Regions from separate parts of the Brevibacterium sp. 1718 genome, predicted to be linked through region 3. Evidence: predicted binding sites of a transcription regulator. Region 3 holds the regulator's gene; each other region holds the start of a gene.
What was found. The regulator HrcA, encoded in region 3, represses chaperone genes, less so after heat shock. The targets are predictions, from matches to a motif close to TTNGCACTCGNNNNNNNCGAGTGCNAA.
Positions count from the first base shown of each region.

Region 1: groES (co-chaperone GroES) is a predicted target of HrcA. The motif match lies at 2,819-2,845, and genes of this name have one in related genera.
Region 2: groL (chaperonin GroEL) is a predicted target of HrcA. The motif match lies at 2,018-2,044, and genes of this name have one in related genera.

Region 1 covers NZ_CP186550.1:3,162,937-3,167,776, forward strand. The annotation lists gene ACOZ9V_RS14215 (polysaccharide pyruvyl transferase family protein) at 1-458, opposite strand, end outside; gene groL (chaperonin GroEL) at 742-2,334, opposite strand; gene groES (co-chaperone GroES) at 2,371-2,664, opposite strand; gene ACOZ9V_RS14230 (resuscitation-promoting factor) at 3,056-4,267, opposite strand; gene ACOZ9V_RS14235 (TatD family hydrolase) at 4,486-4,840, opposite strand, start outside.
Region 2 covers NZ_CP186550.1:3,444,751-3,449,590, reverse strand. The annotation lists gene ACOZ9V_RS15560 (DUF3263 domain-containing protein) at 162-428, shown strand; gene ACOZ9V_RS15555 (LytR C-terminal domain-containing protein) at 431-994, shown strand; gene ACOZ9V_RS15550 (cold-shock protein) at 1,444-1,647, shown strand; gene groL (chaperonin GroEL) at 2,201-3,844, shown strand; gene ACOZ9V_RS15540 (DUF4440 domain-containing protein) at 4,047-4,430, shown strand; gene ACOZ9V_RS15535 (DUF1707 SHOCT-like domain-containing protein) at 4,544-4,840, opposite strand, start outside.
Region 3 covers NZ_CP186550.1:2,290,734-2,295,573, reverse strand. The annotation lists gene ACOZ9V_RS10370 (DUF4870 domain-containing protein) at 1-359, opposite strand, end outside; gene ACOZ9V_RS10365 (DUF3097 family protein) at 511-1,374, opposite strand; gene hrcA (heat-inducible transcriptional repressor HrcA) at 1,535-2,575, shown strand; gene dnaJ (molecular chaperone DnaJ) at 2,698-3,813, shown strand; gene ACOZ9V_RS10350 (16S rRNA (uracil(1498)-N(3))-methyltransferase) at 3,810-4,571, shown strand; gene ACOZ9V_RS10345 (PhoH family protein) at 4,672-4,840, shown strand, end outside.

The DNA of each region.
Region 1 (4,840 bases), 870 kb from region 3:
TCGTAGATGAGCGGGCCGAGCGTCTGACTGGTCAACGCATACGGTTTGCCGAGGACGCGAGCGATCTTCGCCAGGGTCGCACGCTCATAGATGTGGTGGGCGAACATCGAGTTGAGGTTACCGCCGCCGGCGATGAGGACAGCATCGGACTCACGAACCGCCCCGATGACGTCAATCGCCGGGTCATCTGCCTTGAGCGCTGCCCGATCTCCACCGACATAGTCGAGAACTTTCGCCATCCGCGAGGCATTCGGACGTCGGTCGCGCTTGAACCCGATACGCTTGACAGCGTCGACACCGTACATTTCGCTCGCGTGCTCAGGTTCACCGGCAATGAGTGTGATGGCGATGTCCGAACGGGCACGGAGCGCATCGATGGCCAGTTCGGTCATGGCCTCATCGCCGAGATGGTAGAACCGGCTCCAGCCTACGTCGCCGATCATCGTAATTCTCTTCATGGATCCCTTGTTCACGTCATGCACTGCAGAACTTCAATCGAATATTCCGATCACTGTAACGACAGCGATGGGTTCGCTCGTGAACAGCACCTGTCTCCGAGGTGAATACGTTCGCGTTCAAGCCGACGCCAAGGTCAGGCTCGGATACAGCCACTCAGAATGCGTTGAATAAGCGGCGGCCGCCTCGGTGAGGGTGAATACGCCGATGAATGCGACAGTGGCCCGGAACGTGATGTTCCGGGCCACTGTCGTGGTCAGAGACGACTCAGTCCGAGCGAATGGCTCAGGCTTCGTCCTCCTCGTCCTTCTTCTCGACGACCAGAGTCTCGGTGGTGAGAACCAGGGCGGCGATCGAAGCGGCGTTGCGCAGCGCCGAACGGGTGACCTTGACGGGGTCGATGATTCCGGCGCCGATGAGGTCGCCGTATTCGTCGATGGCGGCGTTGTAGCCCTGGCCGGACTCGAGGTCCTGGACCTTGGCGACGACGACGTAGCCGTCCTGGCCCGCGTTGGCGGCGATCCAGCGCAGCGGCTGGACGACTCCGCGCTTGACGATCTCGGCACCGGTGAGTGCGTCACCGGACAGACCGAGGTCGTTGCCGTCGAGGACCTTCGCAGCGTGGATCAGAGCCGATCCACCGCCGGCGACGACTCCCTCTTCGATGGCGGCTCGAGTAGCGGACACGGCGTCTTCGACGCGGTGCTTGCGCTCCTTGAGCTCCACCTCGGTGGCGGCGCCGACCTTGATGACGGCGACTCCGCCGGAGAGCTTGGCCAAGCGCTCCTGCAGCTTCTCGCGGTCCCAGTCGGAATCGGTGTTCTCGACCTCGGCGCGGATCTGAGCGACACGACCGGCAACAGCATCGTCGGCACCGGCACCATCGATGATGGTGGTGTTGTCCTTGGTGACGGTGATGGTGCGGGCGTTGCCGAGCTCTTCCAGGGTGACCTGGTCGAGCTTCATGCCCATGTCCGGGGTGACGACCTGGCCACCGGTGAGGACGGCGAGGTCCTCGAGGATGGCCTTGCGACGGTCACCGAAGCCGGGAGCCTTGACGGCGGCGACGTTGATGATTCCGCGCAGCTTATTGACGACCAGGGTCGACAGAGCTTCACCCTCGATGTCCTCGGCGATGATGAACAGCGGCTTGCCTGCCTGCTGCACCTTCTCGAGGACGGGCAGGAGCTCCTGGATGTTGGAGATCTTGCCCTGGTTGATGAGGATGAGAGCGTCGGAGAGCACAGCCTCCTGGCGATCGGCATCGGTCACGAAGTGCGGCGACAGGAAGCCCTTGTCGAACTGCATTCCTTCGGTGATCTCGAGTTCGACGGACGCGGCCTGCGACTCGTCGATCGTGATGACGCCGTCCTTGCCCACCTTGTCGAAGGCATCGGCGATGAGCTTGCCGATCTCAGGCGACTGAGCCGACAGACCGGCGACGTGTGCGATCTCCGAGGAGTCGGCGACGTCGCGGGCGATCGCGCCCAGCTGCTGCGAGACGGCCTCGACGGCGGTCTCGATGCCGCGCTTGAGCTGTCCGGGTGCGGCACCTGCGGCAACGTTGCGCAGTCCTTCGTTGACGAAGGCCTGAGCGAGAACGGTCGCGGTGGTGGTTCCGTCACCGGCGATGTCGTTGGTCTTGGTGGCAACTTCCTTGGCCAGCTGTGCGCCGAGGTTCTCGTAAGGATCGTCGACCTCGACCTCACGGGCGATGGTCACACCATCGTTCGTGATGGTGGGGGCGCCCCACTTCTTGTCGAGCACGACGTTGCGGCCCTTGGGTCCCAGCGTCACCTTGACGGTGTCGGCCAGGGTGTTGACACCCTTTTCGAGTGCACGACGGGCTTCGTCGTTGAATTCCAATGATTTAGGCATTCGTCCTCCTGTCAGTGAAGTAGTTGTTCAGGGGATTCAGCCGATGACGGCGAGCACGTCGCGAGCCGAGAGCACGAGGAACTCTTCGCCTGCGTACTTGACTTCGGTGCCTCCGTACTTGGAGTAGATGACCTTGTCGCCGACGGCGACGTCGACCGGCACGCGGTTACCGTTGTCAGCAACACGGCCCGGGCCCACTGCGACAACTTCGCCTTCCTGAGGCTTTTCCTTGGCGGTTTCGGGAATGACCAGACCACTGGCGGTAGTCTGTTCTGCTTCGACCTGACGGATGACAATCCGATCTTCGAGTGGCTTGATGGAGACCGACATATCGGGCCCTCTCCCTTCGCTGGGTTCTATTTCATCGAGTCAGACGGCGGCTTATGCCATGAACCTCTCGTCGTCGCGGGTGCCGAGCGATTCGACCGTCTCATGAAACTGGCACTCAATGAGTGCTAGTGCTAATTCTGACTCTAGAACGCTCTTAGCACTCGGTCAACTTGAGTGCCAGCAATTCGTCATGCTCTGGGCGAAAGTTCAGATTGGGCCCCGGAAGCCGGGGCAGCGGGGCACCGAAAAGCGTGGGCCCCGAGGATCTCTCCTCGGGGCCCACGCTCCTTGCTGACCGCCTCAGCTCAGTTGTCGATATCTGTTGTCAATGACGGCCAGAGTTCATGGCCTATACAGGCGCTCAGTCGGTTACTGCGAACCTGATCTCAGATCAGGCGCAGGCCCACTGTCCCCAGCCGGCTTCAGCCTGGAGCTTCTTGGCGCGCTGGAACTGCTCCTGCGGGCTGGCATCCGACGGATTGCCGCTGCCGCCCATGGCCTGCCAGGTCGAGGGCAGGAACTGGAACAGACCGAAGTGGGTGCCGTTCGAAGCCTTCGGATCGAAGTTCGATTCGCACTCGACGACCGAGTACCACTTGGAACCGGGTCCGCCGAGCATCGCCTTGATCTCGGCGGTGGACATGGAACCGCTGCCGGAGCCGCCGCCGGTGCTCGAGTCACCGGAGTCACCGGAGTCGCCCGAACCGGAATCGCCGGAGTCACCCGAGTCGGAACCGCCGGTGTCAGCCGGCTCCTCCTTCTTCTTGGTGCCCTGGATGACGACCTTGGTCTTGGGTTCGGAGAGGACCTTCTCGTCCTTCTTCTCCTTCTTGACCTCTTCGCCGTTGATCGTCTTGACCTTGTAGGTGACCTGCTTCTCGCCGTCCTTGCCTTCGGTCTCGACCTTGGTCTCACCCTCGTAGAGGGAATCGGACTTCTTGGTCTCGACCTTGGCCTTGATGGCCTGCTTGTCCTTGACGGTGTCGTTCTTCACGCGGTTGACGGTCAGCACCTGGCCGTCGGAGACCTCGGCGGACATCGGCACGGACAGGAAGTCGTCCTTGTCGAGCTTGACGCCCGTGTCCTTGAGGGCTTCCTTGGCGGTGCCCACAGCGGCCGAGACCTTGTGGTCCTTGCCGTCGGCGACGACGGTGAGGTCCTTCGACGTGGTCACCTCAATGTCATTGCCTTCGTCCTTCAGACGCTGGCTGGCCTTCGCGTTGAGGTCGGCGCCCTTCGCGTCGACACCGAGGTCGGCCAGAGCCTGACCCACGGTGTTCGCATTGGTCCATTCGTTCGTCTCTTTGCCATCGACGGACAGCGCAACCTTCTTCGCCGTGTTGACGGTGATCGTCATATCACGGTCGACCTTGGTGCCCACACCGGGCTTGACCTGGTCGCGCTTGTCGACATCGATTTCGTGGCTGTCGAGGATGTCCCCGACCGTTCCTCCGAAGGTTCGGATCTCTTCGGCCTGTCCGTTGACCTCCAAGGTCACGGGCTTGTTCATGGTCACAACCGCGCCCGTGCCACCGACGAGTCCGGTGATCACGACCGCCTGTGCAGCGATCTGAACCTTGCGGTTCTTCAGAAAATCAATCACAAAAATATCCCTGAGCAGAGTTTATCGACCTGTTCACTGTAACCGATTCGTTACACGGTTCGCAAAATATCACGGAAATGTAACGGTGTGAGTTTCCTGAGGGCGTGTCTGACCTGGAGTTCCCCGTGTTTCCGGGGCATTCCCGATCGTGACATTCCCCCGCCGAGGCGGCGCTGCGTCCCGTTATCTCGCTCACAGAACGAAGGGCTGAGCCCGGCTCAGTCCCAGCTGCCGAGGGCCCGCTCCGCGTTGTTCCACACGGCCGCGCACAGATCCTCTTCGCTCATCCCGCGCACCTCGGCGAGTTTCCGCGCCGTGACCGCCGTGAGGTATGGACCTCCCGGCTTACCGCGATGCGGGTGCGGGGTGAGGAAGGGTGCGTCGGTCTCCGTCAGCAGGAGCTCCAGTGGAGCGGCCGCCGCGGCCCGCCGCAGCTCGTCGGCGTTCTTGAACGTGAGGTTGCCGGCGAAGGACATGTAATAGCCTTCGGCCGCACATTCGCGGGCCATCGCCTCGTCGCCGGAGTAGCAGTGGAAGATCGTGACCTCGGGAGCGCCTTCCTCCTTGAGGATG
Region 2 (4,840 bases), 1.2 Mb from region 3:
CCGATCCGGTGCCGTGCGGCGGGGTGGTGCGGTTAGTTGGGGACTGACTTGGGCCGTTCGGGGACCGACCTCACATCCGCGGCGGCGCGCCGGAAATTTCAGTACCGCCGATCGGGCGATAATATAGAAGCACAGACACCTCTCGAAGGAGCACAACCTCTATGCCGCCGAACGACGACACCTCAGAACTGAGCGAGCTCGAGGTGGCCGTTTTGGAGTTCGAGCGGCGGTGGTGGAAATACGGAGGCGCCAAGGACCACGCGATCCGTGAGCGCTTCGATATGTCAGCCACCAGCTACTTCCAGATACTGAACTCGCTTCTCGACAACCCTGCAGCTCTGGCCAGCGACCCCATGCTGGTCAAGCGCCTTCGCCGAATCCGCAGCACGCGGCAGAGCGAACGCGCCCAAGCCCGCGTCTCGAGGTAGACATGACCGACGAATTCGACGAGATCGAGCCCGGCCGGCGCAGCGGTGCCCATCGACAGGAGTCCGCGGCGTCGTCGAACATCGGTGCCATCTCGCTGGTCATCATCCTCGCCCTGGTCGCCGTCCTGCTGGTCGTGGCCGCCATCAACATCATCTTCTCCTCGATGGGCAATCCCGAGTCGAAGATCGCCGACCCTCCGGCCTCCGAATCGGCGTCGGCCGAACCCTCGCCGAGTGAGAGCGAGGTCAGCGTCGCAGACGACTCGATCACCGTCGACGTGCTCAACGGCTCCGGCGTCTCCGGTGCTGCGAAGAAGTTCTCCGAGGCGGTCGAGGAGAAGGGCTGGAAACTCGGGCAGGTCGGCAACTATTCGACGAACCTCACTGATTCGACCGTGTACTACAACGGCGAAGAGAACGCGTCCCAGGCCAAGCTCGTCGCCAAGTCGCTGGGAGTCTCTGCCACGGAGGCCTCGTCCGACTTCGAAGCCGACGTCACCGTCGTCATCTGTTCGGACATCGCCGATCGCGGACCCGAGTCCAGCGAAGGCGGGGACTCGGAGTGATCCTATGCGGTTCGGCGGCGCGGCAGCGCAGCTGAGTCGGCGGGATCGGTTCGGGCTCGGCCGCTTCGGTCGTAAGGGCATGAGTCGGCGGGACTCCTCGGTTGCGGTCGGGTCGTGACCGTGCGGGCCGCCTCGGCGAATTTCTGACCGAACGGTCTGATTTCATTCGCCGCGATCCCTGCTGTGAACTGGGCAGAAACCCTTAGATAACGAATCTATAACAGTGCTGAACCACTCTAGGCGGGATGCGTGCCTGCGGTAGAGTTGCAACAGCTAGGCAAGCACAGCACCTTGTGTTCTATTCGTGCTTCACCGAGATTATTCTCTAGAGGTCAATGAGAGAAGTCGCGGGGTCAGTTGAGTTTTACTAGCTTCCGTATCTCGGGTGGGGTCATCTGATCGCGGCTGCGATGCGGGATTTCAATGGCACTGCACTGTATGGAGAAGTAATGGCACAAGGTACCGTCAAGTGGTTCAACGCTGAAAAGGGCTATGGATTCATCACCCTTGAAGGCGACAACCAGGACGTGTTCGTTCACTGGAGCGCAATCCAGATGGACGGCTACCGCTCTCTCGAAGAGGGCCAGCAGGTTCAGTTCGAAGTTGGAGAAGGACAAAAGGGTCCTCAGGCGGAGTCCGTCACCCTCCTCTGAGACTGGCTGCTGTCAGCACAGTTTTCTGATCCGCTGCGGCGGGGAGTCGGAACGGCCTTCGGGCCGACCGGCGCCAACCGCACGGGGGAAGCGCCGAGCAGGCAACTGCTCGGCGCTTTTCAGTGCCCGCGGGGCGCGGGGGCCGCGTCGGGTGCACCCGCGCGCCTGGACTTCGATTCAGCCCAGTGTGAGTTGAGCAGCCCATGTTGAAAACAGGGCTACTCGCCCTAAACTGGGCTGTTCGAAATCGTGGGCAATCGGGCCTGCGCCAAGCGTTTCGCGCTGGGCCGAACTGCCCGCTGCGCCTCCATCGCGCGCCGACAACTCGCGGATCTGAACTGCCCTCGCCCATCTTGGCGGGCGACAAACATTTGCACTCGCATGGGGAGAGTGCTAAATCTAGTACTGGTGAAAACCGATGGGTTCCCACCAGTCGTCTCGAGAGCGTGGTCCATATGTGGAATGGAACATGCGGACACACTCTCTGCCGTCGCGGGCGTTGATGACTGCTCTGGATTCCCACTCCACTCCATCAGGGAGGATCTAAGCCACTATGGCAAAGATGATTGCATTCGACGAAGAAGCTCGTCGAGGACTCGAAGCTGGCCTCAACCAGCTTGCGGACGCGGTCAAGGTGACCCTTGGACCCCGCGGTCGCAATGTCGTGCTCGAAAAGCAGTGGGGCGCACCGACCATCACCAACGATGGCGTCTCCATTGCCAAGGAGATCGAACTCGAGGACCCCTACGAGAAGATCGGCGCCGAACTCGTCAAGGAAGTCGCCAAGAAAACTGACGACGTCGCAGGCGACGGAACCACCACCGCAACCGTGCTCGCACAGGCCCTCGTCCGCGAAGGCCTGCGCAACGTGGCAGCCGGTGCTGATCCGCTCAGCCTCAAGCGAGGCATCGAGAAGGCCGTTGAAGCCGTCACGAACGTCCTGCTGAACAACGCCATCGACATCGAGACCAAGGAACAGATCGCCGCTACCGCTGGCATCTCCGCCGGAGATCCCGCAATCGGTGAACTGATCGCCGAGGCCATCGACAAGGTCGGCAAGGAAGGCGTCGTCACCGTCGAGGAGTCCAACACCTTCGGACTCGAGCTCGAACTGACCGAGGGTATGCGCTTCGACAAGGGCTACATCTCCGGTTACTTCGTCACCGACACCGATCGCCAGGAAGCTGTCCTTGAGGATCCCTACATCCTCATCGTCAACTCCAAGATCTCGAACGTGAAGGACCTGCTGCCCGTCCTCGAGAAGGTCCAGCAGTCCAACAAGCCGCTGTTCATCATCGCCGAAGACGTCGAGGGCGAAGCCCTGGCCGTCCTGGTGCTGAACAAGCTCAAGGGCACCTTCAAGTCCGTGGCCGTCAAGGCTCCGGGCTTCGGTGACCGTCGCAAGGCTCAGCTCGCCGACATCGCCATCCTCACCGGTGGCCAGGTCGTGTCCGAGGAAGTCGGGCTCAAGCTCGACAGCGTGACCACCGATCTCCTGGGCACCGCCCGCAAGGTCGTCATCACCAAGGACGAGACCACCATCGTCGAGGGCGCCGGAGACGCCGAGGAGATCGCCGGACGGGTCGCTCAGATCCGCGCCGAGATCGAGAACTCGGACTCCGACTACGACCGTGAGAAGCTGCAGGAACGTCTGGCCAAGCTGGCCGGCGGTGTTGCAGTCATCAAGGCCGGAGCCGCCACCGAGGTTGAGCTCAAGGAAACCAAGCACCGCATCGAAGATGCCGTGCGCAACGCCAAGGCTGCTGTGGAAGAGGGAATCGTCGCCGGTGGCGGCGTCTCGCTCATCCAGGCTGGCAAGGCCGCATTCGCCGACCTCGCACTCGAGGGAGACGAGGCCACCGGTGCCAACATCGTCAAGGTTGCCATCGAAGCCCCGCTGAAGCAGATCGCCACGAACGCCGGCCTCGAAGCCGGTGTGGTTGCCGACAAGGTCGCCAACCTCGAAGCCGGATTCGGTCTCAACGCCGCCACCGGTGAGTACGAGGACCTGCTGGCCGCCGGCATCAACGACCCGGTCAAGGTGACCCGCTCTGCCCTGCAGAACGCCGCCTCGATCGCCGGTCTGTTCCTCACCACCGAGTCGGTCGTCGCCGACAAGCCCGAAAAGGCCGCCGCAGGTGCAGACGCAGCTGCCGGTATGGACGGAATGGGTGGAATGGGCGGCATGGGCTTCTGATAGCCACCGCTTGTTCGATCGGCCGTGCCGGTGCCCGCAAAGGTGCCGGCACGGCCGATTTCGTGCTCGGACTCTCGGGTCCCGGCCCGACGGTCAGATCGTTCACGCGGAAGTGTCCGCTCGTCGTGCGTCGGCGACCATCATCGCCGAGGCGGCCCGCCGACCCGTTGTGACACCGCTCGGGCCCGCATAGGCTGGGTCCATGACCTTCACCGGAACCGACGCCTGCGGAAACAGTCCGAAGAACGTCTTCGTTGCAACGTTCGAGGAGAATCTCTTCAACGGCGACAGAGAAGCACTCAACGAGGTGATCGCCGACGATTGCGTGCTCCAGGTCGTTCACCCTTCCGACGTCGAGACCCACACGGGCCGGGAAGCCGTCGTCGAAGCGCTGTTGAAGTTGTCCGGCCATTCTCACGAGGTCGGCCACCTCGAAGCAGCGATCACCCACGGCAAAGCCGCGGCCGCGTGGGGATACTGGCAGGCCGAGGCCGACGGCGACGACCTGCGGCACTTCTCGCACACGATGTGGTTCACCACGCACAAAGCACAGGAGTTCGGACAGATCCGGATCTTCCAAGTCTGAAACGGTTCCGGACGTGCCCGGCCTGAGACGGTCCCGGAGGTTCCCGGTCTGAGTAGGAAACGGAGTTTCAGGGCCTGAAGAGGCCCAGACCCTGCCAGACCCGGAACGTAACCTCAGTCCCAGGGATTGTCGCGGTTATGGCGGCGATGCGATTGGCGCCGGTCCCGCTCTTCCCGTCGTGAGATCTGTCCGGGAGAGTACGGCGGATGAGACGGATGCGGCGGCTGCAGGCCCGTACCGAAGTCCGCTTCATAATCCCGCTCGGGAGGCTCACCCTCCTCGAGCTGTCGTTTGGCCTCAGCATCACCGAGCTGGGCCCGGGCTCTGCGGGTGAGCTCCTTCTTCCGGTTGCGGATGATCTCATCCTTGCGCGCGATGTGTCCCAGTCCGCCGAGCAGCGTGGGAATGAT
Region 3 (4,840 bases):
AGGTGGGTCCACAATGCCGTGGTCCGGTCGGGTTCGTGGGCCATCCAGAACCGCTCGGAGCCGGGTCCGTAGGCCTGCTCAGGCAGGGAGCGGGAGTCGAACATCGCCGGGTTGTGCATCTGCGGCATACCGTATCCCGGCTGTGCGCCGTATCCCGGCTGGCGCCCGTAGTTCGGCTGAGCGCCGTACGCCTGCTGCGAACCATACCCCGACTGCCCACCGTAGCCCGGCTGACCGCTGTGCGTCTGCGGCTGCGAATACTGCTGGCCCTGCGGCGCGTAGGGCTGCTGCGAACCGGAGGCCTGGGAGTAGTTCGGCGGCATCGGTCGGCTGCCCGGCTGCTCGGGGTGGTACGACATGGGGATCCTTTCGAAGAGTGCTTGCCATTCACCCTAGCCGAGCCAGGTGTCCCGAGGATGTCGGGAAAGCCTCACTCCTGTGACAGATTCGGCACACGCCGACAGCTCCGCGTGACCATGACGCTCCACCGCGCCGCACCACCGACGACTCTCACCCGACGGTGACGAAGTCGATGAGCTCCTCGACGCGACCCGACAGCGTCGGTTCGACGTCGGCGATGGTGCTCACCTTCCCGAGGATGCGCACCCACCCGCGGGCAACATCCCGATGGTCGGCGTGCGGCCATCCGATGCGACGCAGTATTCCCGTCTTCCAATCCTCACCGCGGGGGACGACCGGCCATTCGCGGATGCCGACGACATGGGGTTTCACCGCCTGCCAGATATCGACGTACGGGTGACCGATGATGTGGACGACATCGCGGTAGCGCGGATCGGCACGGACCGCCTCGGCGATCTTCGATTCCTTCGTCCCACTCACCAGATGGTCGGCGAGGACACCGACTCGATGGTCCCGATCCGGACCGAAGGCCTCGAGCTTGTCGGCGACATCATCGAGACCGCCCAGGGGTTCGACGACGACGCCTTCGATGCGCAGATCATCGCCCCAGATCTTCTCGACGAGTTCGGCGTCGTGCTTGCCCTCGACCCAGATCCGCGACCCACGAGCCACCCGAGCCTTCGCTCCGACCACGGCGCGAGACCCCGAGGCCGTCCGTCCGGGCTGCTGCGCCTTCTTCTTCGGCAGCTGCACATCGACGGGCTGGCCCTCGAGGAGGAAGCCCGGCCCCAGGGGAAAGGCACGTACCTTGCCGACGCGATCTTCGAGCTTGACGACGACACCGGCCGTGGTCTTCTCAGCGCCGACGACAGCGCCGACATAGCCGCTCATCGCATCCTCGAGAACCATGCCCAGGCCGAGCTCGACCTGACGGGACTTCTTCGGGCGGTGCGACGACGGGGAGGAACCGGAGAGCACATCGGGACCATATCGATCAAAAGCATTCACGGGCACCCACCATAATCAAGGACGGTCCCGCAGGCGTGCAGACCCGCAGGCCACCCCTGAAATGAATTCCGGGAACGAGAGGCGTAGAATTGGCACTCAGACTCACAGAGTGCCAAGCGCAGGCACTGGACCGCGATGGATCGGCGAGACGGAGAGGAGATCCGCGATGAACGACAGCAGACGTGCACAGGTGCTGCGCGCCATCATCGAGGACTTCGTCGCCACCAACGAACCCGTGGGATCGAAGGCGATCGTCCAGCGCCACACCCTCGGCGTCTCTCCCGCCACGATCCGCAACGATATGGCCGCGCTCGAACAAGAGGGCTATATCGCCCAGCCCCACACCTCTGCCGGACGGATCCCCACCGACCTCGGCTACCGGATGTTCGTCGACCGGATCGACGAGTTCAAACCGCTGACCACCGCCGAGCGGCGCGCGATCTTCCAGCTCATCGACGGCGACGTCGATCTCGACGAGATGCTCGACCGCACCGTCCGCGTCCTCTCCGGCCTCACCCGACAGGTCGCGCTCATCCAATACCCGACGGTGTCGCGGGCGCGCATCAAGCACATCGAGATCGTCGGTCTCGGGCCCGGCCGGATCCTCGTCGTCCTCATCACCGATGCCGGCCAGGTCGAGCAGAAGACCGTGATCACCCCGAGCCCGCTCGACGAAGACGCCGTCCGCGGACTGCGCGATCAGATCAACGCCGAATTCGCCGGACGCACACTCGCGCAGGTCTTCGGATCGGCCCCCGCCGCCGAGGCGACCGCCACCGAATCGAGTGAGCCGACCGCTCGTGACGACTCCGGGCTCAAACAGGTCAGAGCCGCCGTCGTCGACCTCGTGGCCGCGACGCGTGAAGAGCGCATCATCATGGCCGGCACCGCGAACCTCGCCCGCTCCGGAAGCGAATTCGGAGAGAAGATGGCCCCGATCCTCGAAGCCTTCGAAGAACAGGTCGTCCTGCTCAGGCTGCTCACCTCGATGGCAGAAGACCCCGAGGAGATCAGCGTGCGCATCGGGCGTGAGAATACTCACGAATCATTCAGCTCGACTTCCGTCGTCGCCGCCGAATATGGTCATGACGCGGGTTCCTCGGCCAGACTGGCAGTGCTCGGCCCGACCCGAATGGACTATCCGACGACGATCTCGGCAGTCCGTGCCGTCGCCAAATACGTGTCCTCGATCCTCGATCGAGGGTAGGTCCCTTGACATCGACCAGGGGCACCCGCAGGCGGGCAGCGCATCACCGGTGAGCACCGCGCAAGGACGCAGCCACCACCACGAACAGAGAAGACCACTACGTCAGGGAGAGAGAAGTTTCTGTGGCCGATCACTATGAAACACTCGGAGTGTCCAAAGATGCTTCCGCGGCTGAGATCAAGTCGTCGTACCGGAAGCTGGCACGCAAGTACCACCCGGACGTCAATCCCGGTCACGAGGACGAATTCAAGGCCATCTCACTGGCCTACGATGTGCTCTCCGACCCGGAGAAGCGCCGCAACTACGATATGGGCGGCGGCGAGAACGGTCAGGGCTTCCCGGCCGGCGGCGGATTCGGCGGATTCGGCGACATCTTCGAGACCTTCTTCGGCGGCGGCGGCGGTCAGGCCGGGGGTCCGATCCCGCGCACCCAGCGCGGCAAGGATGCCCTCGTCGGAGTCAATATCGACCTGAAGACCGCGGCCTTCGGCGGCACCGTCGACCTCGATGTCACCACTGCAGTCGTCTGCGACACCTGTTCGGGCGCCGGCACGCAGGAAGGCACGAAGATCGAGACCTGCTCGCTGTGCCACGGAGCCGGCAGCGTCCAGCGCATGACCCGGACCCTGCTGGGTCAGATGGTCACGAACCAGACCTGCAACTCCTGCCACGGCTTCGGCACCGTCATCCCGAACCCCTGCCTCAACTGCCAGGGCGACGGACGAGTGCGCAAACAGCGGACCATGAAGATCCGGATCCCCGCCGGGGTCTCCGACGGCACCCGCATCCAGCTGAGCAGCCAGGGTGAAGTCGGCCCCGGAGGCGGACCCGCCGGTGACCTCTTCGTCGAGGTCATGGTCACCCGCCACGAGGTCTTCCAGCGCGACGGCGACAACCTCCGGGCCGCCGTCTCCGTGCCGATGACCGCAGCGACCCTGGGTGCGACCATCCCGTTCGAGACCTTCGACGGCACTCAGGACCTCACCATCGCCGCCGGCACCCAGTCCGGCACCATCGTCAAACTTCCCGGGCTCGGAGCCGCCCGCCTGCGTTCGGAGACCCGCGGCGACATGCTCATCACCGTCGACGTCCTCACCCCGGACAAACTCGACGACGAACAGCGTGAACTGCTCGAGAAACTCGCCGAACTGCGCGGCGAAGAGACACCGCGTGCCCAGATCTCGACCGAGAACCGCGGAATGTTCTCCCGCATGCGTGAGAGGTTCGCCGGTCGGTGAGTCTTCCCGTCTTCCGCTCCGCCACCGCCGCCGAGGCGGTCGTCGGGTCCGCCCTCACCTTCGGTGAGGACGTGGCCGGGCACGCGGTGCGGGTGCGTCGGATCGGTCCCGGCGAGGAAATCGACATCGTCGACGGGGAAGGCACACGTGCGCGCGGAACCGTCACGGCCGCCTCGGCGAATGAGCTGACGATCGATGTCACCGAGGTGACGGTCGAGGAGCGCACGGGCCCGCGCCTCGTCCTCGTCCAAGCCCTGGCCAAGGGCGACCGGGACCTGCAGGCCATCGAAACAGCCACGGAGATCGGCGTCGACGACGTCATTCCCTGGGCCGCTGAACGCTCGATCGCCGACTGGCCGGCCAAGAAGCGGGAGAAGATGGCCGCGAAATGGGATAACCTCCTCGGAGCGGCCTCCCTGCAGGCCAGACGAGCACGATTTCCCATCCTCCACGACCTCGTCCGCGGAGCCGCCCTGGCCAAGACCCTCGACGACGCCGATGCGGTCTTCGTCCTCCACGAGGCCGCTCAGCGCAGGCTCTCCGAAGCGCTGGACGACCTGATCGCGAACGACTTGGCACAGCCGCCGGAGCGCATCGTCTTCGTCGTCGGCCCCGAGGGCGGCATCAGCGACGGCGAACTCGCCGCCCTGACCGGCCGCGGAGCAACCCCGGTGCTGCTGGGACCGACGATCCTGCGCTCCTCATCGGCGGGACCCGCCGGCCTCGTCCTGGCCCAGAATTCATTGGGCCGTTGGTGAGGCATCGGACTAGGATGGAAGCACACTCAGGCGCTGCCGGTGACGGTGCGCTCACTTGCAAAGGAACATTCTGGACATCACCCCACCGAACCCGAACTCCATGAACCCCACCGACTCGGACACCGGCGCAACCGGCGACGGTGCCGCAGCCGATGACGCCGTGACGGACACACAAGGTGCCGATCATGACACCGTGCGACTGGTCATCCCCGACTCCATCGACCTCGTCGCGTTCTTCGGTCCCGGAGAATCGAACCTGCGTGCCCTGG